4 regions of the Streptomyces sp. NPDC050842 genome follow, and region 4 is predicted to be linked to each of the others. Evidence: riboswitches for the same ligand, from Rfam matches in the RefSeq annotation. Region 4 holds a riboswitch; each other region holds the start of a gene.
What was found. Region 4 has a riboswitch for cobalamin ahead of ACIBG6_RS23980 (cobalamin biosynthesis protein). Riboswitches for the same ligand answer to the same signal wherever they lie in the genome.

Region 1: another riboswitch for cobalamin. It lies ahead of metE (5-methyltetrahydropteroyltriglutamate--homocysteine S-methyltransferase); the one in region 4 lies ahead of ACIBG6_RS23980 (cobalamin biosynthesis protein).
Region 2: another riboswitch for cobalamin. It lies ahead of ACIBG6_RS15490 (ribonucleoside-diphosphate reductase subunit alpha); the one in region 4 lies ahead of ACIBG6_RS23980 (cobalamin biosynthesis protein).
Region 3: another riboswitch for cobalamin. It lies ahead of ACIBG6_RS31290 (ABC transporter substrate-binding protein); the one in region 4 lies ahead of ACIBG6_RS23980 (cobalamin biosynthesis protein).

Annotation. Positions count from the first base shown of each region.
Region 1 is NZ_JBITGA010000013.1:22,252-29,989, reverse strand. Features, by position in the region: gene ACIBG6_RS34410 (LLM class flavin-dependent oxidoreductase) at 1-157, opposite strand, end outside; gene ACIBG6_RS34405 (Lrp/AsnC family transcriptional regulator) at 252-722, shown strand; gene ACIBG6_RS34400 (hypothetical protein) at 909-1,814, shown strand; cobalamin riboswitch at 1,946-2,095, shown strand; gene metE (5-methyltetrahydropteroyltriglutamate--homocysteine S-methyltransferase) at 2,283-4,601, shown strand; gene ACIBG6_RS34390 (oxygenase MpaB family protein) at 4,696-5,859, opposite strand; gene ACIBG6_RS34385 (polyprenyl synthetase family protein) at 5,906-6,958, opposite strand; gene ACIBG6_RS34380 (polyprenyl synthetase) at 6,948-7,226, opposite strand; gene ACIBG6_RS34375 (pyridoxal-phosphate dependent enzyme) at 7,371-7,738, opposite strand, start outside.
Region 2 is NZ_JBITGA010000004.1:526,295-534,032, forward strand. Features, by position in the region: gene ACIBG6_RS15470 (GntR family transcriptional regulator) at 1-353, shown strand, start outside; gene ACIBG6_RS15475 (DUF3311 domain-containing protein) at 523-804, shown strand; gene mctP (monocarboxylate uptake permease MctP) at 801-2,447, shown strand; gene ACIBG6_RS15485 (GNAT family N-acetyltransferase) at 2,531-3,031, shown strand; cobalamin riboswitch at 3,089-3,223, shown strand; gene ACIBG6_RS15490 (ribonucleoside-diphosphate reductase subunit alpha) at 3,355-5,715, shown strand; gene ACIBG6_RS15495 (ribonucleotide-diphosphate reductase subunit beta) at 5,715-6,728, shown strand; gene ACIBG6_RS15500 (DUF2809 domain-containing protein) at 6,779-7,183, shown strand; gene def (peptide deformylase) at 7,159-7,738, opposite strand, start outside.
Region 3 is NZ_JBITGA010000010.1:348,261-355,998, forward strand. Features, by position in the region: gene ACIBG6_RS31270 (MFS transporter) at 1-1,138, opposite strand, end outside; gene ACIBG6_RS31275 (ArsR/SmtB family transcription factor) at 1,229-1,645, opposite strand; gene ACIBG6_RS31280 (ABC transporter ATP-binding protein) at 1,700-2,527, opposite strand; gene ACIBG6_RS31285 (FecCD family ABC transporter permease) at 2,524-3,594, opposite strand; gene ACIBG6_RS31290 (ABC transporter substrate-binding protein) at 3,591-4,652, opposite strand; cobalamin riboswitch at 4,718-4,925, opposite strand; gene ACIBG6_RS31295 (cold-shock protein) at 4,976-5,182, opposite strand; partial or broken gene ACIBG6_RS31300 (amino acid permease) at 5,273-5,489, opposite strand; gene ACIBG6_RS31305 (DJ-1/PfpI family protein) at 5,659-6,399, opposite strand; gene ACIBG6_RS31310 (TetR/AcrR family transcriptional regulator) at 6,553-7,110, opposite strand; gene ACIBG6_RS31315 (amidohydrolase) at 7,180-7,738, opposite strand, start outside.
Region 4 is NZ_JBITGA010000007.1:57,238-64,975, reverse strand. Features, by position in the region: gene cobO (cob(I)yrinic acid a,c-diamide adenosyltransferase) at 1-308, opposite strand, end outside; gene ACIBG6_RS23990 (putative cobaltochelatase) at 308-2,356, opposite strand; gene ACIBG6_RS23985 (cobyric acid synthase) at 2,643-4,190, opposite strand; gene ACIBG6_RS23980 (cobalamin biosynthesis protein) at 4,187-5,170, opposite strand; cobalamin riboswitch at 5,204-5,336, opposite strand; gene ACIBG6_RS23975 (hypothetical protein) at 5,493-5,714, opposite strand; gene ACIBG6_RS23970 (anion permease) at 5,727-6,998, opposite strand; gene ACIBG6_RS23965 (alpha/beta hydrolase) at 7,364-7,738, shown strand, end outside.

The sequences.
Region 1 (7,738 bases), on a different contig from region 4:
GTGCCGGATAGCGCTCGGCGACGTCGGGTGTGACGGCGATGTGGTCCGAGACCATCAGGAGGTCGTAACCCAGGCCTTCCACGGTCCGGGCCCAGTTCCGCAGGACTCCGGGGTCGGTGCCGGGTCCAAAGTTGAGGATGTTGACTCCGATCTTCACGAGAACGAGGCTAGCCAGGCGGCCGGGGCCCGCAGAAGGGCTTCCCGCCTGTTCCGGGGCCCTTCGGCCGTGGATCCGCCGGTAATCTGGCCGGATGACCGAGACCCTCGACGCGACGGACTGGGCGATCCTGAGGGAACTCCAGAAGGACGGCCGGATCGCGTACACGGAGTTGGCGCGGCGGGTGAACCTGAGCGCGTCGGCGACCAAGGAGCGGGTGCGGCGGTTGGAGGACGCCGAGGTGATCACGGGGTTCCGGGCGGAGGTGGACCTGGAGCGGACCGGCTACCCGGTGCTCGCGGTGGTCCGGCTGAAGTACCCGGGGACACGGCACGAGCCGTTGCGCCGGCTGCTCGGTGAGCGCCCGGAGTTCCTGGAGTGTCTGCGTACCACCGGGGACGACTGCTACGTCCTGAAGGTGGCGGCCACGTCGATGTCCCATCTGGAGGAGCTGGTCGACGCGCTGGCGCAGTTCGGGAGTACGACCACGAACCTCGTCCTCAGCCGGACGCTGCCGTTGCGCGGACCGGCCGAGCCGCGAGCGGACGTGCGCGCGGCTCGCTGAGATCCGGAAGGGGCGCGCGATACCGACCGCGCGCCGTCCACGTCCGACCGCACGCTCCGGCGAACGGGGCACAGGGCACTGGGGACTTCCCGACCAAGATCAATAGCCTGACGTCCGGCGCGTGACCTCGCGTCTGTCGGACAGAGAAGGCAAGCGACTCCCGTGAAACTCCCGATGTTGCAGCGCATGGCCTGGCTCACCGCGGCGACCGCGCTGCTGACGACGCTCGGCTCCGCCCCGGCAGGCGCCGCCGGGGAATGGCAGAAGGTCGGTGCCGACGCCCGCAGCGGTGTCAGCGGTCTCGCGTACGAGGGCACTACCGAGGACGGAACCGGCGTGCGCGTCCTGGCCGTGCACGACAACAAGCGCTCGGGCCAGCAGCGGCTTTCCCGGATCACCCACCGGGAAGGCTCCGACACCGTCTCCCCACTGACCTGGGACGGGCCGGAGCCGGTCGACCTCGAGGCCATCGAGGCCATCCCCGGGATGCCGGGCGAGTACCTGGCGCTGACCAGCCGCGGCGTCCTCTTCCGTGTGAAGGTCGCCGGGTCCACGGCGACGGTCGTCGACTACACGCCGCTGCCGGCGATCGGCGAGGGCGACGACTTCGAGAGCTTCGCGCTCGTCGCGCAGAACGGGAAGCTCGCCGCCCTGTGGGCGGACCGGGGTACCGGCCCGGACCGTCCCGCCACCCTGTACGCGGCGCCGCTGACGTTCGCCGCGTGGGGGCAGCCGCTGTTCGGCGCGGTGACGAACCGGACCTACCGGTCGACGCACCCGGACGACGCAGGCACGCGGCACATCTCCGACATCGCGGTGACCGCCGCCGGCCGGCTCGTCGTGGGTTCGGCGGCGGACGCCGGCGACGACGGCCCGTTCGACTCCGCGGTGAGCGACGCCGGCCGGGTGACGATCTCGGCGACGGGCCGGGTACGGGTCTCGCTCGCGGCCTCCCCGACCGTGCTCGGGACGTACCCCCAGTACAAGATCGAGGCGGTGGAGTGCCTGCCCGACTCCACGGACACCCTGCTGGGCACGGACGACGAGAACCTCGGCGGCTACGTACGGACGGTGTCCCTCTGCGGCGCCTGAGCACGACGTGACCTGACGGACTCCGGGGCCTGATGGGGCCCCGGAGTCCCCTTTGCGTGCACAGACCGCGAGGACCGGGCTACGCTGCGGGTGCAGCTGGTTCGCCCCCGTCAGCCGGACGGGACGCGTCGTAAGAGGGAACCCGGTGGGAATCCGGGACTGCCCCGCAGCGGTGAGCGGGAACGACCGCCGTCATCAGCACTGGGCCCGGGAAGGGTCTGGGAAGCGACGGCCATTAGGTGTCCTCCCCCGTGAGGACGTGCCCGCGAGTCCGAAGACCTGCCCGTTGCCCGCACGCGGACGATTCCGCGCGCGGATGTTCCGGTGACCTCGTGGGCGGGTCGGCGTACAGAGCGAGAAGGACGACCGCGTCGCACCGCGCCGGGTCGCGCCGTCCGTTCCGTCACCCCTTCGTGCCCTCGTCCCGTCACCGGGATCTCAGGGATTCATCTCGCGAAGGAGATCTCCGTGACCACCAAGTCCGCAGCCGCGGCAGCGCAGGCCACCCTGTACGGCTACCCCCGCCAGGGCGCCGACCGGGAACTGAAGAAGGCCGTCGAGGGCTACTGGCAGGGCCGCGTCACCGCCGACGCCCTCCGGACCACCGCCGCCGACCTGCGCCGCACCACCTGGCGGCAGCTCGCCGCCGCCGGTATCGACGAGGTCCCCACCGGCGACTTCTCGTACTACGACCACGTCCTCGACACCACCGTCATGGTCGGCGCGATCCCCGCCCGCCACCGGGCCGCCGTCGCGGCGGATCCGCTCGACGGGTACTTCGCCATGGCACGTGGCACCCAGGACGTCGCACCGCTGGAGATGACCAAGTGGTTCGACACCAACTACCACTATCTTGTCCCGGAGTTGGGTCCTGACACGGTCTTCGCGGCCGACTCCTCCCAGCAGGTCACGGGCCTCAGGGAAGCCCTCGACCTGGGCCTCGGCGCCCGGCCCGTCCTGGTCGGACCCGTCACCTACCTGCTTCTCGCCAAGCCGGCGCCCGGCGTGGCGGCCGACTTCGATCCGCTCACCCTCCTCGACCGGCTGCTTCCGGTGTACGCCGAGGTCCTCGCCGACCTCCGCGCGGCGGGCGCCGACTGGGTGCAGCTCGACGAGCCCGCCCTCGTCCAGGACCGCACCCCGGCGGAACTGAACACCGCCGCACGCGCCTACCGCGACCTCGGCGGCCTCACGGACCGGCCGAAGCTCCTGGTCGCCTCCTACTTCGACCGGCTCGGCGACGCCCTCCCGGTGCTGGCCAAGGCGCCGGTCGAGGGGCTGGCCCTCGACTTCACCGAGCGGGCGGCCGCCAACCTGGACGCGCTCGCCGCCGTCGGCGGCCTGCCCGGCAAGCGACTCGTCGCGGGAGTGGTCAACGGCCGCAACATCTGGGTCAACGACCTGACCGCGTCGCTCACCACGCTCGGCACCCTCCTCGGTCTCGCCGACCGCGTCGACGTGGCGGCCTCCTGCTCCCTGCTGCACGTCCCGCTCGACGCCGCCGCGGAACGCGACATCGATCCGCAGATCCTGCGCTGGCTCGCCTTCGCCCGCCAGAAGACCGACGAGATCGTCACCCTCGCGAAGGGACTCTCGCAGGGCACCGGCGCCATCACCGGCGAACTCGCCGCCAACCGCGCCGACCTCGCCTCGCGCGCCCGCTCCCCCATCACCCACGACCCGGCCGTTCGCTCCCGCGCCGACGCCGTCACCACCGCCGACACCCGCCGCTCCCAGCCGTACGCCAAGCGGGCGAACTCCCAACACGCCGCCCTCCGGCTTCCGTTGCTCCCCTCCACGACCATCGGCTCGTTCCCGCAGACCGCGGAGCTGCGGACCGCGCGGGCCGACCTGCGGGCCGGGCGGATCGACACCGCCGGCTACGAGGAGCGCATCAGGTCCGAGATCCGGGAAGTGATCGCCTTCCAGGAGAAGACCGGCCTCGACGTCCTGGTCCACGGCGAACCCGAACGCAACGACATGGTCCAGTACTTCGCCGAACAGCTCACGGGCTACCTGGCCACGCGCCACGGCTGGGTCCAGTCCTACGGCACCCGCTACGTCCGGCCGCCCGTCCTCGCCGGCGACATCTCCCGGCCCGCACCGATGACCGTCCGCTGGACGGCGTACGCCCGGTCCCTCACCGCCAAGCCCGTCAAGGGCATGCTCACCGGACCGGTCACCATGCTGGCCTGGTCCTTCGTCCGGGACGACCAGCCCCTCGCCGACACGGCCCGGCAGGTAGCCCTCGCCCTGCGCGACGAGGTGAACGACCTGGAGGCAGCGGGCACTTCGGTCATCCAGGTGGACGAGCCGGCTCTCCGCGAGACCCTGCCGCTGCGCACCGCCGACCACAGGACGTACCTGGCGTGGGCGACGGAGGCGTTCCGCCTCACGACCGCCGGAGTGCGCCCGGAGACCCAGATCCACACCCACATGTGCTACGCCGAGTTCGGCGACATCGTGCAGGCCATCGACGACCTCGACGCCGACGTCATCAGCCTGGAGGCCGCCCGCTCCCACATGCAGGTCGCCCGCGAACTCGCCGCGCACGGCTACCCGCGCGAGGCGGGACCCGGCGTCTACGACATCCACTCCCCGCGCGTCCCGAGCGCCCACGAGGCCGCCGAACTGCTCCGCACCGGCCTCGAAGCCATCCCCGCCGAGCGGCTCTGGGTCAACCCCGACTGCGGTCTGAAGACCCGAGGTTGGCCCGAGACCCGCGCCTCCCTGGAGAACCTGGTCGCGGCGGCCCGCACCGTCCGCGCGGAACTCGCCACCCCCTGACCGTGCCGTAGGGCCAGGGAATCCCCGCGCCCCCGCCCGAGCGGCGGGGGCGCGGGGATCACGAGCAGCACAGGCAGCACACACAGCACGGGGATCACGGGGAGACCGTGGCGGCCGGTGGCGTCCAGCGGCGAGTACGGGCCGAGGCGGACGAGAGGCCGTACTCCTTCCTGAGGTGCTCGGGGATGGCGTAGTGCATGACGCGTCCGCGGGTGAGGGAGGACAGTTCGAGGACGGTGGTGAGGTGGCCGAGGCGGTCCAGGGCCCACGCGCCGAGCGGGGAGCGGTCCTCGATGGTCTCCAGGACGCCGAGGAGGTGGGGGACGGACTTGACGAGCGTGTCCCAGCGGGTGCGGGGGACGTCCAGCCAGTCGGCGCAGGTGTCGCCGACGAGGTAGCGGATGAGCGCGGAGACGACCGGGTCGAAGAGGGTGCCGGGCACGACCTCCTCGTAGAGGTCGATCAGCTGCCGGGTCAGATGGGATCCCTCCGGGGAGGGGCCCATGTGGCGGATCATGTACTGGTCGAGGAAGCGGCGGGCGTCGTCGAGGGTCTTCGGTACGGCGTCCTGGTCGACGCCCAGCATGGCGCCGACCACGCGCCAGGCGTAGTAGTAGGCGTCCGCGCCTTCGGAGGTCATGTGGATGCCCAGGCGGTGGAGACTGTCAAGGACGAGCATCGAGAAGAACATCTGCCCGCCGATCATGTCCTCCTGACAGATCGGCACCCCCAAGGCCCCGGTGTCCCAGCGGTCCTCGCGGGTGAGGTGGTGGCGGATGGAGGCGTGGAGCAGGCGGACCTTCTGCGCGGCGGGGATGAAGCGACTGCCCGCCTCGAAGGCGTCGGGCCGCATCAGGTAGACGGTGAACTGGCCCGTCTCCGCCATGCGGTTGGACGGGTAGCTCAGACCGTGTGTCGTCGACAGCAGCCTCGCCACGTGCGGCACGAGGTAGCAGGCGGGCATGGCGGCGAAGGACAGCGCGGTGGAGATGTGCACGTTGTTGTCGATGAAGAACAGCCGGGCCTTCTCCATCTCCCCCCAGTCCACCCAGGCCGGCGGGGCGCTCGTGGCCCGGAGGTACTCCCGGGCGACGTCGGGCAGCCCGTCCGGCAGTGGAGCGCCGACGGTGGAGACGTACCGCATCAGGGTGTTGAACGTACCGACCTCGCCGCGTTCGAAGAGCGCGGCGACCGTGGCGTCGGCGAGTTCGTCGCCGGTCTTCCGCAGGGCGTCCGTCGACGCCTCGGTCCGGGTCATGGCAGGGCTCCTTGTTCTCCTGGTCGTCCGTCGGTCCGCCGGTCCGTCAGGATCGGCGGGCCGCCGCCGAGTACGCCAGGGCGGTGAGCGCGGCGGCGGCCGGCGCGGGCAGGTTCAGCGCGTCGAGGGCGCGGAGCGCCTCCTCGACGCGCGAGGTGATCATGGCCTCGACCCGTTCGGGTGCCCTCAGCCGCCGCATGACCGCGCGTACGGCCTCCAGGGCGTCGGGGTCGTCCGGCCGGCCGAGCAGGTCGCGCAGCCGCCCGCGGTCCTCGTCCCCGGCGAGCCGCCAGGTCTCCGCGAGGAGGGCGGTGGGCCGATGGCCGTGTACGTCGTCGGCGCCGGCCTTTCCGGTGACCTCCGGGTCTCCGAACAGGCCGAGCAGGTCGTCCCGCAGCTGGAACGCCTCGCCGAGCGGCAGTCCGTACGCCGAGTAGCCCTCGCGCAGCCGCCGCCCGGCCCCGGCCAGGGCGCCGCCGATCGACAGGGGCTGTTCGACGGTGTACTTGGCGGTCTTGTAGCGGATCACCTTCAGGGACGCCGCCGTGTCCGGGGCGGCGCCGGTGTGCAGGATCTCCAGGCACTCGCCCGCGATCAGGTCCCGGGCGAGCGCCGCCCAGAGCGGACGGGCCCGGCCGAGGTAGGCGGCCGGCAGTCCGCTGGTGACGAAGAGCTGGCCGGCGAGCGACATGAGCAGGTCCCCGACGAGCATGGCCAGCGACCGGGCACCCGCGGCGGGCCGCGGGTGGTGCTCCACCGCGTCGCGCAGGGCCAGGTGCGCGGTGGGCCGGCCGTGCCGCAGGGGACTGTCGTCGATCAGGTCGTCGTGCACGACCGCGGCCGCGTGCACGATCTCCATCGAGGCCGCCGCCCGCAGCAGCGCTTCGCTGTCGGGCTGCCCCACCGCACGCCAGCCCCAGTAACAGAACGCCGCCCGCAGCCGCTTGCCGTCCGCGACCGCCGCCTCCACCTGCTCGGCCACCGGGCCCAGCGCGGGATCGACCTCGGACAACAGGTCGGCCTCCTGGGCGACGTACCGCCGGAGTACGTCGTCGACGCGTGCCTTGAACGCGGCGGCATCCCAGCGCTCAGACGTCATCGTCGGCCCGCCGGGCCAGCACGTGCCGGGCGAGAACCTCCAGGTGGGCCGGTGGCGGCGACGCGTACCTGTCGAGGACGAGGCGACCGCGCGCCTCCAGGTCCCGCTCGGCCTCCACCGCGACCTCGGCGGCGTCCGATCGCCTCAACAGGCCCCGGACGGCCCCGAGTCCCGCACTCACGGTGCTCACCGCCAGGTCGGCGAGCCCCGCCGCCAGCAGCACCGCCCGCTCGTCCAGGCCCGCCTCGGATCCCGACTCCCGCGTCATACCGTCCCCCGCCCGCGGCACGTCCAGAGCTCCGTGCCCCGGCCGCGCTCTCACCGCCACGTCTCCCCCAGCGTCACGCCCGCCCGGGGAACGGCGCAGGTGAACTCACCAACGAGTGATCACTTCGCTGGAGCGTACGAGTCCTCACGCGCGGGCGCGGTTCCAGTGCATCCGGGACCACGGCAGGACCAGCTCGCTCCGGTCGGTCACGTCGCGCGGGGCGAGGCCCGCGACGGGCGCCGCCTCGCGGTGCCGTGCATAGACCGTGTCGACGTAGCGGTGGCCGGTGTCGGCGGCGATGAAGAGGACCGTCCGCGAGGGGGTGCGCTCGCGTTCGTGGCGGGCGGCGAGATAGCCGGCGCCGGTCGAAAGGCCCGCGAAGACCGCGTGCCGGCGCAGCAGGTCGACGCTGCCCGCCAGTGCCGCGTCGAAGGAGATCCAGTGCAGGGTGTCGTACAGCTCGTGGGAGACGTTCCCGAAGGGGATGGAGCTGCCGATCCCGGCGATGATGA
Region 2 (7,738 bases), on a different contig from region 4:
TGCGCATCGAGCGGCTGCGCCTGGCGAGCGGCGAGCCGATGGCGATCGAGACCACGCACCTTTCGGCCAAGCGCTTCCCCGCGCTGCGCCGCTCGCTGGTGAAGTACACCTCGCTGTACACGGCGCTCGCCGAGGTCTACGACGTGCACCTCGCCGAGGCCGAGGAGACCATCGAGACCTCCCTCGCCACCCCGCGCGAGGCCGGTCTGCTCGGTACGGACGTGGGCCTGCCGATGCTGATGCTTTCCCGCCATTCCCTGGACGCCCAGGGCGAGCCGGTGGAGTGGGTGCGGTCCGTCTACCGCGGCGACCGGTACAAGTTCGTGGCGCGCCTCAAGCGGCCCAACGGCTGAGCGGATCCGCACGCCTGACGAGGAGGGTCGCCGAAGTCCCGGCGGCCCTCCTCCTTTTCGTGTTCCAGGGGATTCGCTTCCGTTATGCGGACAGGGGTTCCGCGGAGCGTAGGCGTCCCCTAGATTTCCCCAGCATTACCGAGGTGATCAGCGAGGGGACGAAATCGCCATGTCAGAGGCGTCAGAGGTGTCGGAAGCGGCAGAAACGGCACAAGCGAAACAACCCGTCATCACCCCCCTGCGGGTGGTGATAGCGCTCTGCCTGTTCGCGCCGTTCGTGGCGATGCTCTGGGTGAGCTCCTACGCGAAGGCCGAACCGCTCTTCGCGGGCATCCCGTTCTTCTACTGGTACCAGATGCTCTGGGTGCTCGTCTCCACCGCGCTCACCATGATCGCGTACAAGCTGTGGCAGCTGGACCAGCGAGGCCGCAAGGGAGGTGACGTGCGATGAAGGACGTGACCGGCGTGAACGGCGTCGCGCTCGCCGTATTCGTCTTCTTCTTCCTGGCCGTCACGGTCATGGGATTCCTCGCCTCGCGCTGGCGCAGGGCCGAGAACGAGAACAGCCTCGACGAATGGGGCCTGGGCGGCAGGTCGTTCGGCACCTGGGTGACGTGGTTCCTGCTCGGCGGCGACCTCTACACCGCGTACACCTTCGTCGCCGTCCCGGCGGCCATCTACGCGGCGGGCGCGGCCGGCTTCTTCGCCGTCCCGTACACGATCCTGGTGTACCCGCTGATCTTCACCTTCCTGCCGCGCCTCTGGTCGGTCTCGCACAAGCACGGATACGTCACCACCTCCGACTTCGTGCGCGGCCGCTTCGGCTCCAAGGGCCTGTCGCTCGCGGTCGCCGTCACCGGCATCCTCGCGACCATGCCGTACATCGCGCTCCAGCTCGTCGGCATCCAGGCCGTCCTGGACGTGATGGGCGTCGGCGGCGGCGAGACCACGCACTGGTTCATCAAGGACCTGCCGCTGCTCATCGCCTTCGGTGTCCTCGCGGCGTACACGTACTCCTCGGGCCTGCGCGCCCCGGCGCTCATCGCCTTCGTCAAGGACACCCTGATCTACATCGTCATCGCCGTGGCGATCATCTACATCCCGATCAAGCTCGGCGGCTTCGACGAGATCTTCGCCAAGGCCGGCGAGGCGTACGCGCAGACCAACGAGGCGACCGGCAAGCCGCGCGGCACGCTCATCCCCGGCGAGGCCGGCCAGTGGACGTACGCGACGCTGGCGCTCGGTTCGGCGCTCGCGCTCTTCATGTACCCGCACTCCATCACGGCGACGCTGTCGTCGCGGAGCCGTGAGGTGATCCGCCGCAACACCACGATCCTGCCGCTGTACTCGCTGATGCTGGGCCTGCTCGCGCTGCTCGGCTTCATGGCCATCGCCGCCGGGATCCAGGTCAAGAACGGCCAGCTCGCCATCCCGCAGCTCTTCGAGACCATGTTCCCGGACTGGTTCGCGGGCGTCGCCTTCGCCGCGATCGGCATCGGCGCGCTCGTCCCGGCCGCGATCATGTCGATCGCCGCGGCCAACCTCTTCACCCGCAACATCTACAAGGACTTCATCAAACCGGACGCGACCCCGGCGCAGGAGACCAAGGTCTCCAAGCTGGTCTCGCTCCTGGTGAAGGTCGGCGCGCTCGCCTTCGTCCTCACCATGGACAAGACGGTCGCGATCAACTTCCAGCTCCTCGGCGGCATCTGGATCCTCCAGACCTTCCCGGCGCTGGTCGGCGGCCTCTTCACCCGCTGGTTCCACCGCTGGGCGCTGCTCGCCGGCTGGGCCGTCGGCATGGTCTACGGCACGGTCGCCGCGTACGGCGTCGCCAGCCCGACGCAGAAGCACTTCGGCGGTTCCTCCGCCGAGATCCCGGGCATCGGCGAGATCGGCTACATCGGTCTCACCGCCTTCGTCCTCAACCTCGTCGTCACGGTCGTCCTGACCTTCGTCCTCAAGGCCGTGAAGGCCCCCGAGGGCGTCGACGAGACGTCCCCGTCGGACTACACGGCCGACGCGCCGACCCGCACGGCGAAGCCGGACACGGACCCGACGCCGGACGCGAAGGTCGGCGCCGGAGTGCACTGACCTCGCGGTACGACGCAGGGGGCCCGGGATCTCCGCCAGGAAATCCCGGGCCCCCGCGCGTGCCCCCGGGGCAGACTGGCTCCATGGACTTCACGATCAGGGCGGTACGGCCCGAGGAGTACGAAGAACTCGGGGAACTCACCGGGCTGACCTATCTGAACGACGGGCTGCTGCTGTACGGCGAGGACGACTTCTACCTGGCCGTGCTGCGCGACACCGCCCGCCGGGCCCGCGAGGCCGAGGTGCTCGTCGCCGTCGACGCGGACGAGGCGATCATCGGCGGGGTGACCTTCGCCTCGGGCGGCACCACCTGGGCGGACATCGCCGTCGCCGGCGAGGCCGAGTTCCGGATGCTCGTGGTCGCGCCGGAGGCCCGCGGCAGGGGCGTCGGAGAGGCCCTCGTACGCCACTGCGCGGACCGCGCGCGGGCCGTGCCCGAGTGCGCGCGGCTCGTGCTCTCCACGGACGCGAAGATGGTCTCCGCGCACCGGATATACGAGCGGATGGGCTTCGTCCGCACCCCGGAGCGGGACTGGGAGCCGGTTCCCGGCCACCGGCTGCGGACCTACGCCCTGGAGTTCTGACACCCAAAGCAACCGAGGGCGACACAACATGTGGGGGGTGCCGCAAGCGGCGCCCCCCACATGTATGCTCATGCTCGCTGTCGACGCAGGGAAATCCGGCGCGAATCCGGAACTGTCCCGCAACGGTGTGCTTCGTACCCATACGCGCGTACGAGGCGAGTCCGAGGACCTGCCGACAGCGCGCCCGGTCCGACCGTTCCGGGTGTCACTGACGTCCGGGCCTCGCGGAGTGGGCCGGTGGACGCGGCGCATCCGGCGTACGGATGCCCGCCTGCCCGCCTTCCCCCGCCCGCGGCCCCGAGCCGAGCGAGGGAGAGCCCCACGTGACCATCGCGCCCGCCGATCCGGCCACGGCGATCGAGAGCGACGGACCCGGCACCGTGCTGCTGCGGACCCTGACCGATCTCACCGCCGACCTGCCCGACACCGACCCCGGCAAGGTCGCCGCCGCCGCGCTCCGCGGCCGCAGCGCCACGTCGGACGAGGCGGAACTGCGCGAGCTGGCCACCGAGGCGGCCGCCGGCCTGATCTCCGAGGACCCGGCCTACTCCCGGCTCGCCGCCCGGCTCCTGACGATCACCATCGCCGACGAGGCCGCGAGCCAGGGCGCGGTCTGCTTCTCCGCCTCCGTGGCCGTCGGCCACCGCGAGGGTCTGATCGCCGACCGCACCGCCGACTTCGTCGCGCTGCACGCGGACCGGCTCGACGCGACCGTCGACCAGGCCGCCGACGACCGCTTCGGCTACTTCGGTCTGCGCACCCTCTTCTCGCGCTACCTGCTGCGCCACCCGATCACCCGCAAGGTGATCGAGACCCCGCAGCACTTCATGCTCCGTGTCGCCTGCGGCCTCGCCGAGGACGAGACGGTCCGCGCGCTCGACGAGGTGGCCGCCCTGTACGGCCTGATGAGCCGCCTGGACTACCTCCCGTCCTCCCCCACGCTCTTCAACTCCGGCACCCGCCACCCGCAGATGTCCTCCTGCTATCTCCTCGACTCCCCGCAGGACGAGCTGGACTCCATCTACGACCGCTACCACCAGGTCGCGCGCCTCTCGAAGCACGCGGGCGGCATCGGCCTGTCCTACTCCCGCATCCGCGCCCGCGGTTCCCTCATCCGCGGCACCAACGGGCACTCCAACGGCATCGTGCCGTTCCTCAAGACGCTCGACGCCTCCGTCGCCGCCGTGAACCAGGGCGGCCGTCGCAAGGGCGCCGCCGCCGTCTACCTGGAGACCTGGCACGCGGACATCGAGGAGTTCCTGGAGCTCCGCGACAACACGGGCGAGGACCAGCGCCGTACGCACAACCTGAACCTGGCGCACTGGATCCCGGACGAGTTCATGCGCCGGGTCAACGCGGACGCCGAGTGGTCGCTCTTCTCCCCGGCCGACGTGCCCGAGCTCGTCGACCTGTGGGGCGAGGAGTTCGACGCCGCCTACCGCGCCGCCGAGGCGAAGGGCCTGGCCCGCAAGAGCATGCCGGCCCGTGACCTGTACGGCCGGATGATGCGGACCCTGGCCCAGACCGGCAACGGCTGGATGACCTTCAAGGACGCCTCGAACCGGACGGCCAACCAGACCGCCGAGCCCGGCACTGTCGTCCACTCCTCGAATCTGTGCACCGAGATCATCGAGGTCACGAACGACGGCGAGACGGCCGTCTGCAACCTCGGTTCGGTGAACCTGGGTTCGTTCGTGGTCGGCGGGGACATCGACTGGGAGCGGCTCGACGCGACCGTCCGCACGGCCGTCACCTTCCTCGACCGGGTGGTCGACATCAACTTCTACCCGACCGAGCAGGCCGGGCGTTCCAACGCCCGCTGGCGGCCGGTCGGCCTGGGCGCGATGGGCCTCCAGGACGTCTTCTTCCAGCTGAAGCTGCCGTTCGACTCCCCCGAGGCGCGCGCGCTGTCGACCCGTATCGCGGAGCGGATCATGCTCGCCGCGTACGAGGCGTCCGCCGACCTCGCCGAGCGCAGCGGGCCGGTCCCCGCCTGGGACAAGACCCGCACCGCCCGCGGTGTCCTGCACCCGGACCACTACGACGTGGAGCTCAACTGGCCCGAGCGCTGGGCGGCCCTGCGCGAGCGGATCGCCGCGGTCGGCATGCGCAACAGCCTGCTCCTGGCGATCGCGCCGACGGCGACCATCGCCTCGATCGCGGGCGTGTACGAGTGCATCGAGCCGCAGGTCTCCAACCTCTTCAAGCGCGAGACGCTGTCGGGCGAGTTCCTCCAGGTCAACTCGTACCTCGTCGACGAGCTGAAGCGGCTCGGCGTGTGGGACGCCCAGACCCGGGACGCGCTGCGCGACGCCAGCGGCTCGGTCGCGGGCTTCACCTGGATCCCGGCCGAGGTGCGCGAGCTGTACCGCACGGCGTGGGAGATCCCGCAGCGCGGCCTCATCGACATGGCCGCCGCCCGCACCCCGTTCCTCGACCAGTCGCAGTCCCTGAACCTGTTCCTGGAGACGCCGACGATCGGCAAGCTGTCGTCGATGTACGCGTACGCCTGGAAGCAGGGGCTGAAGACGACGTACTACCTGCGCTCGCGCCCGGCGACCCGGATCGCCCGCGCCGCCCAGGCGTCGACGACGGCCGCCGCGCCCATCCCCGTACAGGCGACCTCCGAAGAGGCCCTCGCCTGCTCTCTCGAAAACCCCGAGTCCTGCGAGGCCTGCCAGTGATGTCCAGCGACAACAAGAACCTGCTCGACCCGGGCTTCGAACTGACCCTCCGTCCGATGCGCTACCCGGACTTCTACGAGCGCTACCGCGACGCGATCAAGAACACGTGGACCGTGGAGGAGGTCGACCTCCACTCGGACGTCGCCGACCTCGCGAAGCTCACCCCCGGTGAGCAGCACATGATCGGCCGGCTGGTCGCCTTCTTCGCGACCGGTGACTCGATCGTGTCGAACAACCTCGTGCTGACGCTGTACAAGCACATCAACTCCCCCGAGGCGCGGCTGTACCTCTCGCGCCAGCTGTTCGAGGAGGCCGTGCACGTCCAGTTCTATCTGACGCTGCTCGACACCTACCTGCCCGACCCGGACGACCGCGCCGCCGCGTTCGACGCGGTCGAGGAGATCCCGTCCATCCGCGAGAAGGCGCAGTTCTGCTTCCGCTGGATGGACTCGGTGGAGAAGATCGACCGCCTGGAGACCCAGGCCGACCGCCGCCGCTTCCTGCTGAACCTGATCTGCTTCGCGGCGTGCATCGAGGGCCTGTTCTTCTACGGCGCCTTCGCGTACGTGTACTGGTTCCGGTCCCGCGGCCTGCTGCACGGCCTGGCCACCGGCACCAACTGGGTCTTCCGCGACGAGACGATGCACATGAACTTCGCCTTCGAGGTCGTGGACACCGTCCGCAAGGAGGAGCCGGAGCTCTTCGACGACGCCCTCCAGCAGCAGGTCACCGACATGCTGAGGGAGGCCGTGGAGGCGGAGCTGCAGTTCGGCCGCGACCTGTGCGGCGACGGCCTGCCCGGCATGAACACCGAGTCGATGCGCGAATACCTCCAGTGCGTCGCCGACCAGCGCCTCCAGCGCCTCGGCTTCGCCCCGGTGTACGGCTCGGAGAACCCGTTCGCGTTCATGGAGCTCCAGGGCGTCCAGGAGCTGACCAACTTCTTCGAGCGCCGCCCGTCCGCCTACCAGGTGGCGGTCGAGGGCTCGGTGGACCTGGACGAGGACTTCTGACACCGCACCGCCGCGCGGTCACCCATGCCGTGCGCCTCAGGGTGCACGGCATGGGTGATCTCGCACGTACGCGCCTCTTGGCGGGCGCCGCCGCTCTGCTCACCGTCGTCGCGGGCCTGGGCATCAGGTCCGCGGCGACGGGGCTCGTGGCGAAGTACGCCGGTGACGCCCTCTACACGGTGCTCATCCTGACCCTGGTGGTGCTGCTGGCACCCCGGGTGCGGCCGCCGGTCGCGGCGGGAGCCGCGCTGGGCGTCAGCTGCGCCGTGGAGCTGTTCCAGCTGACCGGCGTACCGGCGGAGCTGGCCGCGCACAGCACGCTCGCGCGGCTGGTGCTCGGTACGTCGTTCAACGCGCCGGACCTGTTCTGGTACGCGAGCGGCGCGGCGGTCGGCTGGGCCGTCCACCGCGCCGCACGTGTACGTCCGCGTCAGGCGTTCGGCACCGTCTCGTAGCGCGGGGTGCCCTCTTCCATCTGGCGGAGGGCGTCCTTGCGGTCGCGCTTGGAGAGACGGTCGATGTACAGGTAGCCGTACAGGTGGTCCGTCTCGTGCTGGAGGCAGCGGGCGAAGTAGCCGGTGCCGCGCACCTTGATCGGGTTGCCCTGGGCGTCCTGGCCGCTGACCACCGCGTAGTCGGGGCGGCCCAGCTCGGCGTAGGCGGTCGGCACGGAGAGGCAGCCCTCGTTGGACTCGTCCAGGTGGCGCTGGTCGGCCGGCAGCTCCTCCAGGACCGGGTTGACCACGACACCGGTGTGCCGGGCGCCCTCGTCGTCCGGGCAGTCGTAGACGAAGACCTTGAGGTCCACACCGATCTGGTTCGCGGCCAGGCCCACGCCCTCGGCGGCCTTCTGGCTGGCGAACATGTCGTCGATCAGCGCGGCAAGCTTGTCGTCGAACTCGGTGACGTCCTTGCACTCCTTGTGGAGCACGGGGTTGCCGACGACGGTGATCGGGCGGGCCGTACCGCGCTCCCGGTAGGCGAGCTCACGCGCCTCGCAGTCCTCCGTG
Region 3 (7,738 bases), on a different contig from region 4:
AGCCGGCGAGGGGATAGGTGAGCAGCCAGCAGGCGTGCGAGAGGGAGAACCGGGCGGCGAAGGCGGCCGGCAGGTCGGCGCTCCGGGCGGAGCGGCGCAGCAGCCTGCCGCCGGGCGTGAGGATCGCCGAGGTCGCTCCGCCGAGTACCAGCCAGACCGCGAGCAGCCCGGGCCAGGACCAGTCCCCCGGCGGGAGCGCGAGCCCGAGCGCGAGCAGCCCGAGGGCCCCTGCCAGGACGAATGCGGCGCGCAGCATGAGCGCCCGTTCACCCCCCGGGGCAGGCCGGTCGGCGGGCTGGTCGGCGGGCCGGCGGTCCAGCGCGCGTGGGAGCAGGAGCGCGACCGCCATCGAGCCCGCTCCGTACGCGCCGAGGGCGAGCGGGACGTCTCCGGGGGTGCGGCCGAGGGTGTCGCGGACCAGGACCACCGTGTTGACCAGTACCGTCGCGCCCGCCGCCGCCACCGCGACGTCCAGGGCGAGCAGGGCCCGCAGGCGCGGAGTGCCGAGGAGGAGCCGCGTACCGAAGGCCGCCCTGGCGCGGAGTCCTCCCGCGCGTGCGGCAAGTGCGGGTGCGGGCAGGGCGGTCGCGCGGACCAGGACGCCCGAGGCGAGGAACCCGGCGGCGGTGCCGGTGAAGAGCCGGTCGTACGGGACGACGGTGAGCAGCGCGGCGGCGAGCACCGGGCTGAGCAGGCTCTCCAGGTCGTAGGCGAGCCGGGAGAGGGAGAGCGCCTTCGTGTAGTCGCGCTCCTCGGGGAGCACGTCGGGGATCGTCGCCTGGAAGGTCGGCGTGAAGGCGGCGGAGGCGGTCTGGAGCAGGAGGATCAGGACGTAGATCTGCCACACCTGGGTGACGAACGGCAGGGACAGGGCGACCCCGGCCCGTACGAGGTCCATGGTGACGAGCAGGTTCCGGCGGGGCAGCCGGTCGGCGAGGGCGCCGACGACCGGGCCCATGCCGACGTACGCGGCCATCTTGATCGCGAGGGCGGTGCCGAGCACGGCGGAGGCGTTCGTCCCCGCGAGGTCGTAGGCGAGGAGGCTCAGCGCCACGGTCGCGAGGCCGGTGCCGGCGAGGGCGACGACCTGGGCGGTGAACAGGCGCCGGTAGGTGCGGTTGCGCAGCACGGACAGCATGGGGACGCCCCCGGTCGGCCAGGTGGTCGGCGGACCCCTTCACCGTAGCCGATACGTGCGTACGTGCGCACACGTTGACGTCATGCGGGCTCAGTCGTGCCAGGGCTCGCCGCTCACCACATGGTCCGCGCGGCTGATGGCCTCGACGACCAGTCGCTTCAGGTGCCCGTCGGGCATCGCGTACACGACCCGCCGCCCGTCCTTGCGGGACTGCACGAGGCCGCCGAGGCGCAGCTTGGCCAGGTGCTGGCTGACGGCCGGGCGCGCGGCCCCGCACGCCTCGGTCAGGGCGCTGACGTCGGCCTCTCCGCGGGTGAGCAGCCACAGCAGGTGGAGCCGGGTGGGGTCGGCGAGGAGCGCGAACACCTCAGCCGCCGCGGCGAGTTCCCGCGCTCCGGGTGTCCGCTCGTGCGGACGCGGCACGGCGGACGCCCCGGCGTCCGCCGCCGGATCCGTCGTGGGGCCGTCGGGACCTGCGGCGTCTGCCGGATCTGCGCGCTCGGACATGGGGCCATCGTAGGCAGACCGGCCCACGGCTCAGTCCTCGCGCGGGGCCACGGTTCAGCCCTCGTGCCCGGCCTCGGCATCGGCGGGAGCCGGGAGCGTGCCCAGGAAGCGGATGTGGGGGCGGCCTCCGGGCGTCGGTCGGGTCACCGTGGCGCGTACCCGGTACACCTCGGCGATGAGCTCCTCCGTCAGGACCTCGTCCGGGGTGCCCCGGGCCACCACCCGGCCCTCCGCGAGGACGACGAGCCGGTCGCAGTACATCGCCGCGAGGTTCAGGTCGTGCAGGGCGACGACGGCGGTCAGGCGGAGCCCGGCGACCAGGGTCAGGAGGTCGAGCTGGTGCTGGATGTCGAGGTGGTTGGTGGGTTCGTCGAGGAGGAGTTCGCGCGGTTCCTGGGCGAGGGCGCGGGCGATCTGGACCCGCTGGCGTTCCCCGCCCGAGAGCGTCCGCCACGAGCGGTGGGCCATGTCCGCGAGGCCGGTGCGGGCGAGGGCGGAGCGGACGGCGGCCTCGTCCGCCGCCGACGCGGGGGTCCAGGCCCTGCGGTGCGGGACGCGGCCCAGCCGGACGGCGTCGAGGACGGTCAGGTCGACCTGGGTGTCGGCCTGCTGCTCGACCGCGGCGAGGCGCCGCGCGACCGCCCGGCGGCCGAGGCCGTCGAGGGGATCGCCGTCGAGGGTGACGACGCCGCTGTCGGGGGCGAGGACGCCGGCGAGGAGGCGCAGGAGCGTCGACTTCCCCGAGCCGTTGGGGCCGAGCAGGCCGGTGACGGTGCCGGGACGCGGGGCGAGGCTGACGCCGTCGAGGACGGGGCTGCCGCCGACGGTGCGCGAGACCCGGTCGGCGCGGAGCCCCGTGGTCGTACCCGTCTCCGCGGTCATCGCGTGCTCCTCGTGCGGTAGAGGACGAGGACGAAGGCCGGTACGCCGATCAGCGAGGTCACCACACCCACCGGGACCTCCTGGGGATCGAGCGCCGTACGGGCGAGGGTGTCCGCCCAGACGAGGAAGACCGCTCCGGTGAGCGCCGTGACCGGCAGCAGCCGGGCGTGCCCGGGGCCGACGAGCGCGCGGGCCGCGTGCGGCAGGACGAGGCCGACGAAGCCGATCGCGCCGGCCGCGGAGACCAGAGCGGCCGTCAGGAGGGCGGTGACGCACAGCAGGACGGTCCGGGCGCGGTTGACGGCGACGCCCAGCGACGCGGCGGCGTCCTCGCCGAAGGCGAAGGCGTCCAGCGTCCGCGCGTACCCGCCGCAGATCAGCAGGGACGCCACGAGCACCGCGAAGCACACCCGCACCTCGTCCCAGCCGACCCCGCCGAGCGAGCCGAGCAGCCAGAACAGCACGCCGCGGGTGGTCTCCGCGTCCGCGGCCGTCATGACGACGAAGGAGGTCAGCGCGGAGAAGAGCTGCATCGCCGCGACCCCGGCGAGGACCACGCGGTCCGGCGAGCCGCCGAGGGTGTGGCTGAGCAGCAGCACGAGCACGAAGGAGCAGACGGCCCCGAGGAACGCGCCGCCGGTGACGGAGACGACTCCCCCGCCGACGCCGAGGACGACGACCAGGACGGCGCCGGTCGAGGCCCCCGAGGAGACGCCGAGGACGAAGGGATCGGCGAGCGGATTGCGCAGGAGCGACTGCATGACCGCCCCGCACACGGCGAGTCCGGCGCCGCACACGGCCGCGAGGAGGGTACGGGGCAGGCGCAGGTTCCAGACGATCCCGTCCCGGATCGGGGACAGGTCCGAGGCGCCCCCGGTCAGGTGGGCGACGACGACGGACCACACCTCGCCGACGCGGATGTCCGCCGGCCCGATGGTGATCGCCGCGGCGGCCGACGCGCAGAGGACGGCGAGCCCGGCCACGGCCCACGCCAGTGTCCGGCCGCCGGACAGCGCTCCGCTCCCGCGCGGCACCTCGACCGACTCGACCGGGCGCGTGAGGGTCACTTGGCGAGCCCGTACGAGCGGAGCGCGGCCGCCACCTTCTCGACGCCCTCGACGGTACGGATCGTGGGGTTCATCGCCTGTCCGCTGAGCAGCACGTACCGCTTCTTCTTCACCGCCGTCATGTTCCTGGTGACCGGGTCGGACTCCAGGAACGCGATCTTCTTCGCGGCGCTCTCGGCCGACTGGGAACGGCGGGTCAGATCGCCGATCACGAGCACGTCCGGGTCGCGGTCCGCGACGGTCTCCCAGTTGATCTGGGGCCACTCCTCGCGGGTGTCGTCGAAGACGTTCTTCGCGCCGAGCGCGCGGGTCACGATGCCGGGGGCGCCGCAACAGCCCGCCATGTAGGGGGACTCGGAGTTGGCGAACCAATAGAGGACCGTGGCGTCCGTGAAGTCGCCGGACGACGTCGCCTTCGCCACCCGGCCTTCGAGTTCGGCGACGAGCTTCTCGCCTCGCTCCGGCACCCCGAACACCCGGGCCAGGTCGCGGATCTCGCCGTGGACGGTCTCCATCGTGAGCGGCCGGGTGCGGACACCGTCGCCGTCGCCGCTGTTGTCCTTGTCGGCGCAGTCGGTCGGCGAGAGGTACGTGGGGACGCCCAGTTTCGCGAACTGCTCGCGGGGCGCGACGCCGCCCTTGCCGAGGGTGTACGCGAACGAGGCCGCGGCGAAGTCGGGTTCGGTGTCGAGGACCTTCTCGAAGGAGGGGTAGCGGTCGGCGAGGCGCGGCACCTTCGCGTTCTGCGCCTCGAGCCCCTTGAGGACGGGGTCGGTCCAGGTCCCGGTGCCGACCATCCGGTCGGCCAGGCCGAGGGAGAGCAGGATCTCGGCGGCACCCTGGTCGAGGGCGACGGCCCGCCGGGGCGGGCGGTCGATCCGTACGCGCTCACCGCAGTTGTCGAGGGTCACGGGGTAGCCGGATCCCGAGCCTTCGGCGGGACTCTTCGCCGACGGCGTCGTGGCGGGTCCGCCGCCACAGCCCGTCGCGGTCACGAGCAGGGTCAGGGCGCCGGCGAGAAGCAGCGCGGCGGAACGGACGGGGTGTGCGAGCGGCACGGAGCATTCCTCTGCGTCCACGGCTCATACGCGGAGCCTGTCGTACGGTGCTCCCCGGTCGACGGCGTGACGCCGGGGCCGCCAGCAGGTCTTCGGACTCGGGGTCATCCGGACGGGGCGCCTTCCCGGGCCTGTTCCGCCGCCCAGTGGCCGATGCTCCGCCCGTCGCCCTCACCGCTGCGCGTCAGCTCCGGTTTCCCACCGGATTCCCTGACCCGTACGCTCGCCCGTTCGGGTGAGCGCAAAGGTGCGACTGGCCTCGGCACAGTACCACCGGGGACCCGTCGCGCCTCCGGGCGCGGACCGTCACGACACCCCCCAGGTCAGAGGCGCAGTTCCTTCGCCTCGAAGCGGCCGTCGCCGAGGACGAGGACGAAGGTGACCTGCTGGCCCTCGGAGACCGTCCGCACCTCTCCCTCGATGTCCGCGGCGCTGAAGTAGACCTGTTCCTCGGAATCCACCGGGACGACGAAGCCGTACCCGCCGAGACGGTTGAAGGACTGGACGAACCCTTTGCTTCTGCCTTCCACGGCGGCCTCCCTGTCGTCACCGGCGATGTGCCTCTCAGGGGAGATCTACCCCGTCGGCGCGCACTTCGCCCGTCACGGGACACCGCCGTGGGCGGTGACGACGATCACGGAGACGCCGGTGAGGACGGCGCCGAGCCCGTTGAGCGCGGCCCTGCCCCACTGACGGGTCGCCCGCCAGTGCAGGACCATGCCGGCAATGCAGGACCATGCCGGTCTGCGCGAGGGTGAAGCCGACGAAGACCCCGATCGCGAAGAGCGGGACGAGGGTGCTGGCGTCGCCGCCGGAGAAGACGAGCAGGCCTCCAGCCGCGGTCCACCGCCACGGCGTCGTCTGGCTCGCGGTGACCTGGACGGCCCCGATGTGCGGGACACCCTCCACGATCTCGTAGAATCTTCAACAGAGGCCCGGTGTCGGAGATCCCCCGTGTCCGTCACCGGGCCTCGCCGACTTCACGGCACGTCCCGCGGCCCGCCGATCAGTCCCGGGTCCGGGTCCATACCGTGCCGCGGGCCTCGTACTCGAGCATCGCCTCCAGACCGTTCGCCGCGTCCGGGCCCAGCTCGCGGCGGACCAGCCAGAGGGCGAGCTCCAGACCGGACGTGACGCCGCCGGCGGTCACCAGGTCGCCGTCGTCGACCACCCGGGCCCTCTTCAGGAAGCCGCCCTGCCGCTCCAGATCGGGCCGGGCCTTGTGGTGGGTGGTGCAGGGACGGCCCCGGGTGAGCCCGGCCGCCGCGAGGAGCATCACGCCCGTGCACAGGGCGGTGACGGTGAGCCCCGGCCGGGCCGCCGCCGCGAGGGCACGGGGCAGGACGCCCTTGTCGATCTCGGCCCACACCCCGGGGCTGTCGCGGCGCGCGTAGCCGCCGCCGGGCACGACGAGCAGCTCGGCCCTGTGCGGGGCCCAGGGGTGCTCGACGCGGACCTTCGTCCCGTAGGCGGCGGTGACGGTGCCGGGACCGGAGGTGGTGACGTAACGGACCTCCACCGGGCGGTCGGTGAAGAACCCGGCGGCCGCGAGCACCTCGTAGGGCGCGGCGAAGTCGAGCTCCTCGACTCCGTCGAAGAGGACGAGCTGGACGCGTAACGGCTTCTCTGTGGCGGGTCCGGTGCGGGCGGGTCCCGTGGCGGCTTCGGCGGGTCCCGCGGCGACGCCCGCGAGGGCGGAGGCGGCACCGAGGGTGGAGGTGGCGCGGAGCAGGTCGCGGCGGTTCATGGCTCTCCCCGGGTCGTGGACGGACGAAGGGGACAGCCGTGGGAAAAGGCCGATCCGGACCGTTCGTTCCCGGCGGTCGTCACCGGCCGTCCGTCCCGCTGAGTCAGTCGGACGGCCCCGCCGCCCGGTTCCCGCGCGCGGCCGGTCGGCGCCTCAGCGGCCGCCGGGGTACGCGGTCCGCGCCGTGATCCGGGCGATGCGGCGCGCCGACTCCTCCGGGGAGGCCACGGGCCGGACGATGTGGCTGACCGTGAGCCGCACGATCGTCTCGACCGCGAGACGCCGCGACTCCTCGTCCACATCGGGCCAGGTCTCGATCGCGTACGCGTCGACCATCGCCGTCGAGGCGAGGAGAGCGCCCTCGCCGCCCCGCTCGGCCACCAGGACCCCCTTGATCAGCGGGTTGTCCGCGGCCTGCTGAAGGGTGTAGCCGACCCCGGCGGCGGCCGCGGCCTCCAATTCGCCCCGGTGGCCGTCCAGTTCGCGCTGGATGCCGCGCAGGAAGCCGTCCAGCTCGCGCTGGACCAGGGCGTTGCCGATGGCGTCCTTCGAGCCGAACTCGTTGTAGAGCGTCTGGCGGCTGATCCCGGCGGCCCGCGCGATGGCGGTCATGCGCAGCCCGCCCCAGCCCTCCGCGGCGACGACGCGGTAGGCGGCGTCGAGCACTTGCTCGCGCAGGAGAAACCGGACGCTCTCGCGGAAACGTGTCATCGTGGCCCCACTTTATCCACGGTGACAGGCCCGCCCGTCCCCGTACGGACGAGCGGACAGGCCCTCCCGTCACCCGCTCCAGGTGAGCCGCCCGCCCAGGTACGTCGCCGTGACCGCGGCCTCCTCCGGGAGGCGTTCCGGCGGGACGGTGTACGGGTCTCGGGCGAGGATCGCGAGGTCGGCGCGGAGCCCGGGGCGCAGGGAGCCGAGCTCGTCGTCGAGGTGGAGCTGCCAGGCGGGGTGGGCGGTGACCGCGAGCAGCGCCTCGTCGAGGGTGAGCCGTTCCGTCGCGCCGTGGACCCGGCCGCTGGCGGGGGTGCGGCGGGTGAGGGCGGTCGCGACCGAGGCCAGCGGGTCGGTCGGGGAGCACACGCCGTCGTTGTGGAGCGAGACCCGGTGCCCCGCGTCCCAGGCCGAGCGGACCGCCATCCAGCGGTCGGCGACGCCCTGGCCGAAGAGGTCGTCCGCGAGGACGTCGCCCCACCAGCGGACGTGGTCCATGAACAGGCTTACGGTGGCGCCGAGTTCGGCGGCCCGGCGGTACTGGGCGGCGGTGACCGCGCCGCAGTGCTCCATGCGGGGGCGCAGCGCGCGGAAGGCCTCGGGGTCGGCCGCGGCGGCGCGGGTG
Region 4 (7,738 bases):
CCCTCGGCGACCTCGCGCTGGATCCAGGACCAGCCCTCGCCCATCTTGTTCCAGGTGACCGTGCCGCCCTTGCCGGTCTCGCCGAGCGCCTTGAGGGCGTTCTCCTCGCCGACCTTCCACTTGGCGGACTTGACGAACTGGAACACCCCGATCGGCCAGCCCTGGTTCCAGGCGCGCAGCGCCATGCCGAACGCGGCGGTCGACTTCCCCTTGCCGACGCCCGTGTGCACCATCACGAGTGCGCGGTTGCGGCGCTGACGGGTGGTGAGACCGTCGTCGGGCACGACGGTCGGCTGTCCCTGCGGCATTAAGCGGCCCTCCTGGTTGTCTGATCTGCTGCCTGTACGTCCCTGACGAGGCCGGCGATCGAGTCGGCCCGCAGCTCGTCCAAGGTGACGGCGGTGCCGCCGAGTTCGCGTGCGAGGCTCCCGGCGAGCCCGAGCCGCACCGGACCGGTCTCGCAGTCCACGACCACGCTCGCCGTGCCCTCGGCGGCGTGCAGCCGCGCCGCCCTGGCGGCCAGCGCCACCGGGTCGGCGCCGCCGCTGGTCGCCCGCCCGTCGGTCACGACGACGAGCAGCGGGCGGCGCGAGGGGTCGCGCAGCCGCTCGATCCGCAGGACGTCATGGGCCTTGAGGAGCCCGGCCGACAGCGGCGTACGGCCACCGGTCGGGAGCGTCTCCAGCCGGGAAGCGGCCGCGTCCACGGACGAGGTCGGCGGCAGCGCGAGGTCCGCGGTACGGCCCCGGAAGGTGATCAGGCCGACCTTGTCGCGCCGCTGGTAGGCGTCGAGGAGCAGGGAGAGCACGGCCCCCTTCACGGCGCTCATCCGCTGCCGGGCCGCCATCGAGCCTGAGGCGTCCACGGCGAAGAGCACGAGGTTCCCCTCACGACCCTCACGGGTCGCCTGCCGCAGGTCGTCCCGCCGGACGACGAGCCCGGGACCGGTCCGCCCGCGCGCCCGCTGGTGCGGGGCGGCGGCCTGCACGGTCGCCGCGAGATGCAGCTTGGTCAGGGCGCCCCGGGGCCGGGTGGCCCCGGTGGTACGGCCGTGTTCGGTACGGGCCCGGGAGCGGCGCCCGGCGGCGCCCTCGCCGAGACCGGGCACGCTCAGCATCTTCGTACGGAAGGGCTCGGCGGCCTGGACGGCCGCGCGCTCACCGGCGCCGGAGCCCCGCGGGGCGGGCGCGGGAGCCTCGGCCGGGGCGGGGGCCTCGTCGGGCACACCGTCCGTCTCGGGGCCGGGGCCTTCGCCCTGCGGCGGAATGCCACCGCCACCGCCGGGACCGCCGTCACCCGGACCGTCGGGCTCCGGGTCCTCGTCGGGGTCGGTCTGCGGCTCCTCGCCCTTGAACTGCTCCAGGGTCTCGTCGAGCTTGTCCTCGTCGAGGCCGGGCGCGTCGAAGGGGTTGCGGCGCCGCCGGTGGGGGAGGGCCAGGAGGGCGGCCTGCCGCACGTCCTCGGAGGTGACCCCCGTCCGCCCGGCCCAGGCGGCGAGGGCGGTCGCCGCCCGCGCCATCACGATGTCGGCGCGCATGCCGTCGACCTCGAACGCGGCGCAGGTCGCGGCGATCTGGAGCAGCGCGGCGTCCCCGAGGACCACCTTCGGGAGCAGGTCGCGGGCGGCGATGATCCGCTCGCGCAGATCGGCCTCCTCACCGGCCCAGCGCGCGGCGAACGCGGCCGGGTCGTCCTCGAAGGCGAGCCGCCGCCGGACGACCTCCACCCGCTGCTCGGGCACGCGGGAAGCGGCGACCTCCACGGTCAGCCCGAACCGGTCGAGCAACTGCGGCCGCAGCTCGCCCTCTTCGGGGTTCATGGTCCCGACGAGAAGGAAACGGGCGGCATGGCGCACGGAGACGCCCTCGCGCTCGACGTGGGAGGCGCCCATGGCGGCGGCGTCGAGGAGGTGGTCGATCAGGTGATCGCTCAGCAGGTTGACCTCGTCGACGTACAGGATGCCCCGGTGGGCCGCCGCGAGGAGCCCCGGCTCGAAGGCCTTCACGCCCTCGGCGAGCGCCTTCTCGATGTCGAGCGCGCCGACGAGCCGGTCCTCGGACGCGCCGACGGGCAACTCGACCATCCGCGCGGCCCGTTCGGCCCCGGGGGCGCCGTCGTGCGGCCCGTCGGGGCAGCCGGGGTCGGGCGAGACCGGGTCGCAGCTGAAGCGGCAGCCGGCCACCACCGGTACCACCGGAAGCAGATCGGCGAGCGCGCGGACGGCCGTGGACTTGGCGGTCCCCTTCTCGCCCCGGACGAGCACACCGCCCACCGCCGGACTGACCGCGTTCAGCAGCAGCGCGAGCCGCAGGTCGTCCATGCCGACGACGGCGGTGAACGGAAACCGGGTGCTCATCGGGCGGTCACTCCTTCAAGTTCGATCAGATGATGCGAGAGGGCCGGCCGGCCCGGGATGACGCCTGGCCGTTCGCGCGCTCCGGCGCCGCGAGCGTGTGCCGTCGCCAGAGCGGCAGGCGGCCACGGCCCGGCGGTCGCCGACGGCGGGCAACCACCCACAGGGGCCACCCGCACCGGACTCTCCGAGTCGCACGGGTGGTGCGGGTGGGAACCCGAGCCCGGCCGGAGGCCGGGCGCACGCCCCGCGCGGCCCCGCCGCGCTCCCCCCACCCCGCAACCGGCACTCACGGCGCACCCGGCGGCACGAACGGCAGCCCCGCCGGGGCCCCCTCCTCGATCAGCCGCAGCAGCGCGTCCGTGTCCGCGTGCTCCTCGATCAGGTCGCCGAGCCGGTCCAGCTGCTCTTCCCGCAGCGTGCCGAACGACGTGTCCGGGGCGGGCACGAACCGACGCCCCGCCGCCGCCGCGACCTCCCGCAGGAACGCCCGGCGGAACCCGTCGCTCTCCAGCGAGCCGTGCCAGTGCGTGCCCCACACGGAGCCGACCCGGCATCCGTCGAGGAACGCCTCGCCGCCGCCCACCTCCGCGACGCCGTGATGGATCTCGTACCCCTCGACCCGTTCCCCGAGCGCCTCGCCGACCGGCCGCGCCAGGGTCTTCTCGCGCGCGAACCGCACCCGTACGGGCAGCAGCCCGAGCCCGTCGACGGCCCCGGCCTTCGACTCGACCTCGTCCTCGATGTGCTCGCCGAGCACCTGGAACCCGCCGCAGATCCCGAGCACCGGCCGCCCTTCGGCCGCGCGCCGGGCCAGCTCGCCGGCCAGCCCCCGCTCCCGCAGCCAGGCGAGCGCCTTGACCGTCCCCCGGGTCCCCGGCACGACGACGAGGTCGGCGTCGACGAGTTCCTCCGGCCGGTCCACGAACCGGACGACGACACCCGGCTCGGCGGCCAGCGCGTCGACGTCGGTGAAGTTCGACATGAGCGGGACGGCGCACACGGCGACCCGCAGCACGTCCGCGCCGACCGGCGGCGCGACGACGGACTCGCGCACGGTGCCGCGCAGCGAGACCCGGAGCCCGTCCTCCTCGTCGATGCCGAGCCCGTGCGCGTACGGCAGGACACCGAAGGTCCGGCGCCCGGTCAGCCCGTACAGCATGTCGAGCCCGGGTTCGAGCAGGGTCACGTCACCCCGGAACTTGTTCACGAGGTATCCGGCGACGAGCGACTGGTCCTCGGGGCTCAGCAGCGCCGTCGTCCCGAAGAACTGGGCGAAGACCCCGCCCCGGTCGATGTCGCCGACCACGACGACGGGTAGCCGCGCGGCCCGCGCGATGCCCATGTTCACGATGTCCGTGCGCCGCAGGTTGATCTCGGCCGGACTGCCCGCCCCCTCGCAGATCACGGCGTCGTACATGCCCCGGAGTTCCTCCAGGCACGCCATGACCGGCTCGAAGAGCTCCTTCTGCCGCCCCCCGCGCAGTGCCTTCCCGGGGGACGACCCCCCGGACCCCCCGAAGAACCCGCGTGCGCTCATCTCGCCCACCGGCTTGCCCATCAGGACGACCTGGCTGGAGCGGTCGCTGCCCGGCTTGAGCAGGACCGGGTTCATGAGCGCGGTCGGCTCGACCCGGGCGGCCTGCGCCTGCATGGCCTGGGCCCGCCCGATCTCGGCGCCCTCGCGGGTCACGAAGGAGTTGAGGGACATGTTCTGCCCCTTGAACGGCGCCACCTTCAGGCCCTTGCGGACCAGCCAGCGGCAGATGCCGGCCGTCACGACGCTCTTGCCGGCGTCGGACGTGGTCCCGGCGACCAGCAGGCCCCCACCCCTCATGCGTTCCTCCGCTTCGCGCGCTTCACGGCACCGATGATCATGCGGCCGCCGACACAGGCGGCCAGGGTCAGTACGGTCACCCGGCGGGAGAGCCGGACCGCCCGGTCGATGTCGGCGACCTCGACGGGCCGCCCTTCCCCGTTGAGCACGGGCCGGTGCTCGACCCGCCCGCCGTACGAGAGGGTCCCCCCGAGCCGTACGCCGAGGGCGCCCGCGAAGGAGGCCTCGACGGGGCCCGCGTTGGGGCTCGGGTGCTTGTCGGCGTCCGCCCGCCAGGCCCGTACGGCCCCGCGCGGATTGCCTCCGGCGAGCGTCGCGGCGACGGCCGTCAGCCGGGCCCCGGGCCAGCCGGCCACGTCGTCGAGCCGGGCCGAGGCCCAGCCGAAGCGGCGGTGGCGCGGGGACTTGTGGCCGACCATCGCGTCGAGGGTGTTGACCGCCCGGAAGGCGACGAGGCCCGGCACGCCCGCGACGGCACCCCAGAAGAGGGCGCCGACCACGGCGTCGGAGGTGTTCTCGGCGACGGACTCGACGACCGCGCGGGCCATCGCGGGGCCGTCCAGGGACTGCGGGTCGCGCCCGCACAGGTGCGGCAGCCGCTCCCGGGCGACCTCCAGGTCCCCGACGGCGAGCGCCCCGCCGATCGCGCGGGCCTCCCGCCCCAGGGTCGTGCCGCCGACGACGGCCCAGACGGAGGCGGCGGTCAGCGCCACGGCGGCGGCCGGCCGGTCCCGTACGGCCCGGGCGGCGAGTGCGCCGAGGGCGGCGGTGGAGCCGGCGCAGACGGCGGTGTGCAGGGCGCCCCAGCCGCGGTGGTCGTGGTGCAGGCGCTGCTCGACGGCGGCGGCCGCGCGGCCGAAGACGGCGACGGGATGTCCGCGGCGGGGATCGCCGACGAGCCGGTCGACGGCGAGCCCGAGGGCCGCGCCGTACGCGAATCCGTCCCGGGAGAGGCGGCTGGCTCTGATGCGGCCGGGCATGGCGCAGGTCCTCACTCAGGGTCCGCGCCCTGGATCGACGTGACCGGCGGCGAGAGTTCCTGACTCCCGGACCCTTCGGATCCGGTCACAGTGGCGGGACCGCGCCGGATTCGCACCGGACTTCCTCTGCTGCCGCCGTAATGGCCTCGGCAGTCCACCACGGCCCGCGAACACCCGTCAACCCACCCTTGACCTGCGACAGGTCACTGTGCGAAGCACCACAGACACGGGCCCCGGCAAGCACCACGAACACGGCGGCCGGGCGGCCCGCACCCGAAGGTGCGGACCGCCCGGCCGATGTACTGCGGAGTGGCGAGGACCGTCAGGCGACGATCAGGTAGATGCCGTAGGCCACGGCCGCCAGGCACGCGGCGAAGCAGGCGTAGGCGCCGGTCCGGGCCATCGTGGCCGAGCCGCCCTGGGCGGCGGCCTGCTCCTGCTTGGAGAGGCCGATGATGCCGAGGGTGAAGAGGCCCACGAGGGCGACGGTCGCCACGAGGCTGACTCCGAAGACGGAGCCGAGAGCTGCCCAGTCGATCTTCATGTCGTTGGTTCCTTACACCGCTGCGGCGGGGGCCGGGGGAGCGGCCGGGTCCGTGGGAACCGGCGAGGGGATGGTGGTCTTCAGGTCCTCGTCCGCGACGGCGGCGACGGAACCGGCCGGCGGCGGGGTGACGGCCGCGATCGCGGTGGTCACCACACCCGCGGGCTCGGACTCGCCGTCGAGGTCGTCGTCGGTGACGTTGTTGTGGTCGACCGGCTTGCGGCGGGACAGCGACCAGATGACGGCCGAGCCGGAGACCAGCAGGACCGCGACGGCGGCGATGCCCCAGGGACCCTGCTTGGTGAGGAACTCGGCGCCGGCGCCGACCAGGCCCGCGGCGGGCAGGGTCAGACCCCAGGCGACGAACATCCGGGTCGCGGTCGACCAGCGGACGACACCGCCCTTGCGGCCGAGGCCCGCGCCCATCACGGCACCCGAGCAGGACTGGGTGGTGGAGAGGGAGAAGCCGAGGTGCGAGGAGGCCAGGATGACCGTGGCGGCGCTGGTCTGGGCGGCGAAGCCCTGCTGCGGCTGGAGGTCGGTGAGGCCCTTGCCCATGGTGCGGATGATGCGCCAGCCGCCGAGGTAGGTGCCGAGCGCGATCGCGACGCCGGCGGCGACGATGACCCAGAGGGGCGGGTTGGAGCCGGGGGCGACGACGCCCTGGGTGACCAGGGCGAGGGTGATGATGCCCATCGTCTTCTGGGCGTCGTTGGTGCCGTGGGCGAGGGAGACGAGACCCGCGGAGGCGATCTGGCCGACCCGGTAGCCCTTGGCGGTGTGCTTCGTGTCGGTGTTGGCGCCGATCTTGTACGTCAGCCGGGTGGCCAGCATCGCGGCGAGGCCGGCGACGAGCGGCGCGGCGATGGCGGGGATGAGGACCTTGGTGACGATGGTCGGGCCGTTCACGGCCGACCAGCCGGCCGACATGACCGCGGCGCCGATGAGGCCGCCGAAGAGGGCGTGGGAGGAGCTGGACGGCAGGCCCACGAGCCAGGTCAGCAGGTTCCACAGGATGGCGCCCACGAGCGCCGCGAAGATCACTTCTGTACGAATGCCCTCTTCGTTGATGATCCCGCCGGAGATCGTCTTGGCGACCTCCACGGACAGGAACGCGCCGACGAGGTTCAGCACGGCGGACATGGCCACCGCCGTCTTGGGCTTCAGGGCACCGGTCGAGATGGTCGTGGCCATCGCGTTGGCGGTGTCGTGGAAACCGTTCGTGAAATCGAACACGAGAGCTGTCACGACCACAATGGCGAGCAGCAGCGTGATGTGTTCCATTTACCCAGGCAATCGTTTGACGTCAGTGGCTCGACGAACGTAGGCAACCTGAGTGAACGGAAGGTGAACTGGGGCGGGCGGCGTGGTGTCCCCATCCGGTGTCAAGAGATTCCGCTTAGGGCCCCGTCCGAGGGGGTGTCCACGATGCGGTCGCCCTGCGACCCCGGGTAATCCGGCTCCCGCAAGGCACCGGCGACGCGGCCCGGTTCGTCCCCCGCCGCCCCGTTCCGCCCCCTGGACCGAACCATCCGACCGGGGGACCCCGCCGAGGAGACCCATGTCACTCCCCGGGGTGCCCCGGGGAGTGACACCCCGGCCGGGTCCGCCCGGTGGCAGGCCGCCCGAGACCTGCCGACACTGGGAGCGTGCGCCCGGCTACAGCGACGGCAGCGGCCGTCACCACCCTGATCGGTGTCGGTGCGGCCGCGGTAGCGGCCGGCCGGTACGCCAGCGACGTCGCCCTCAAGGTGCCGTCCGGACGACCACTCCCGGGAGACCCCAGACTCACCGTGCACGCCACGGAACCCGAACGGATCACCCTCACCCGCAGCCTCGCCTCGCTGCGCCCCGGCACGTACGGGATCCAGGCCCCCGGCCTGCACGCCGTCATCGGCCCCGTCCTCGACCGCGTCCCGCACACCGCCGACTCCGTCGTCCGCCGCCTGGAACGGGTCGAGCTCGGCGTCCTCGGCCCCGGCGCCCGCGTCCGCCTCACCCCCCAGCTCCACTGCGGCACACCG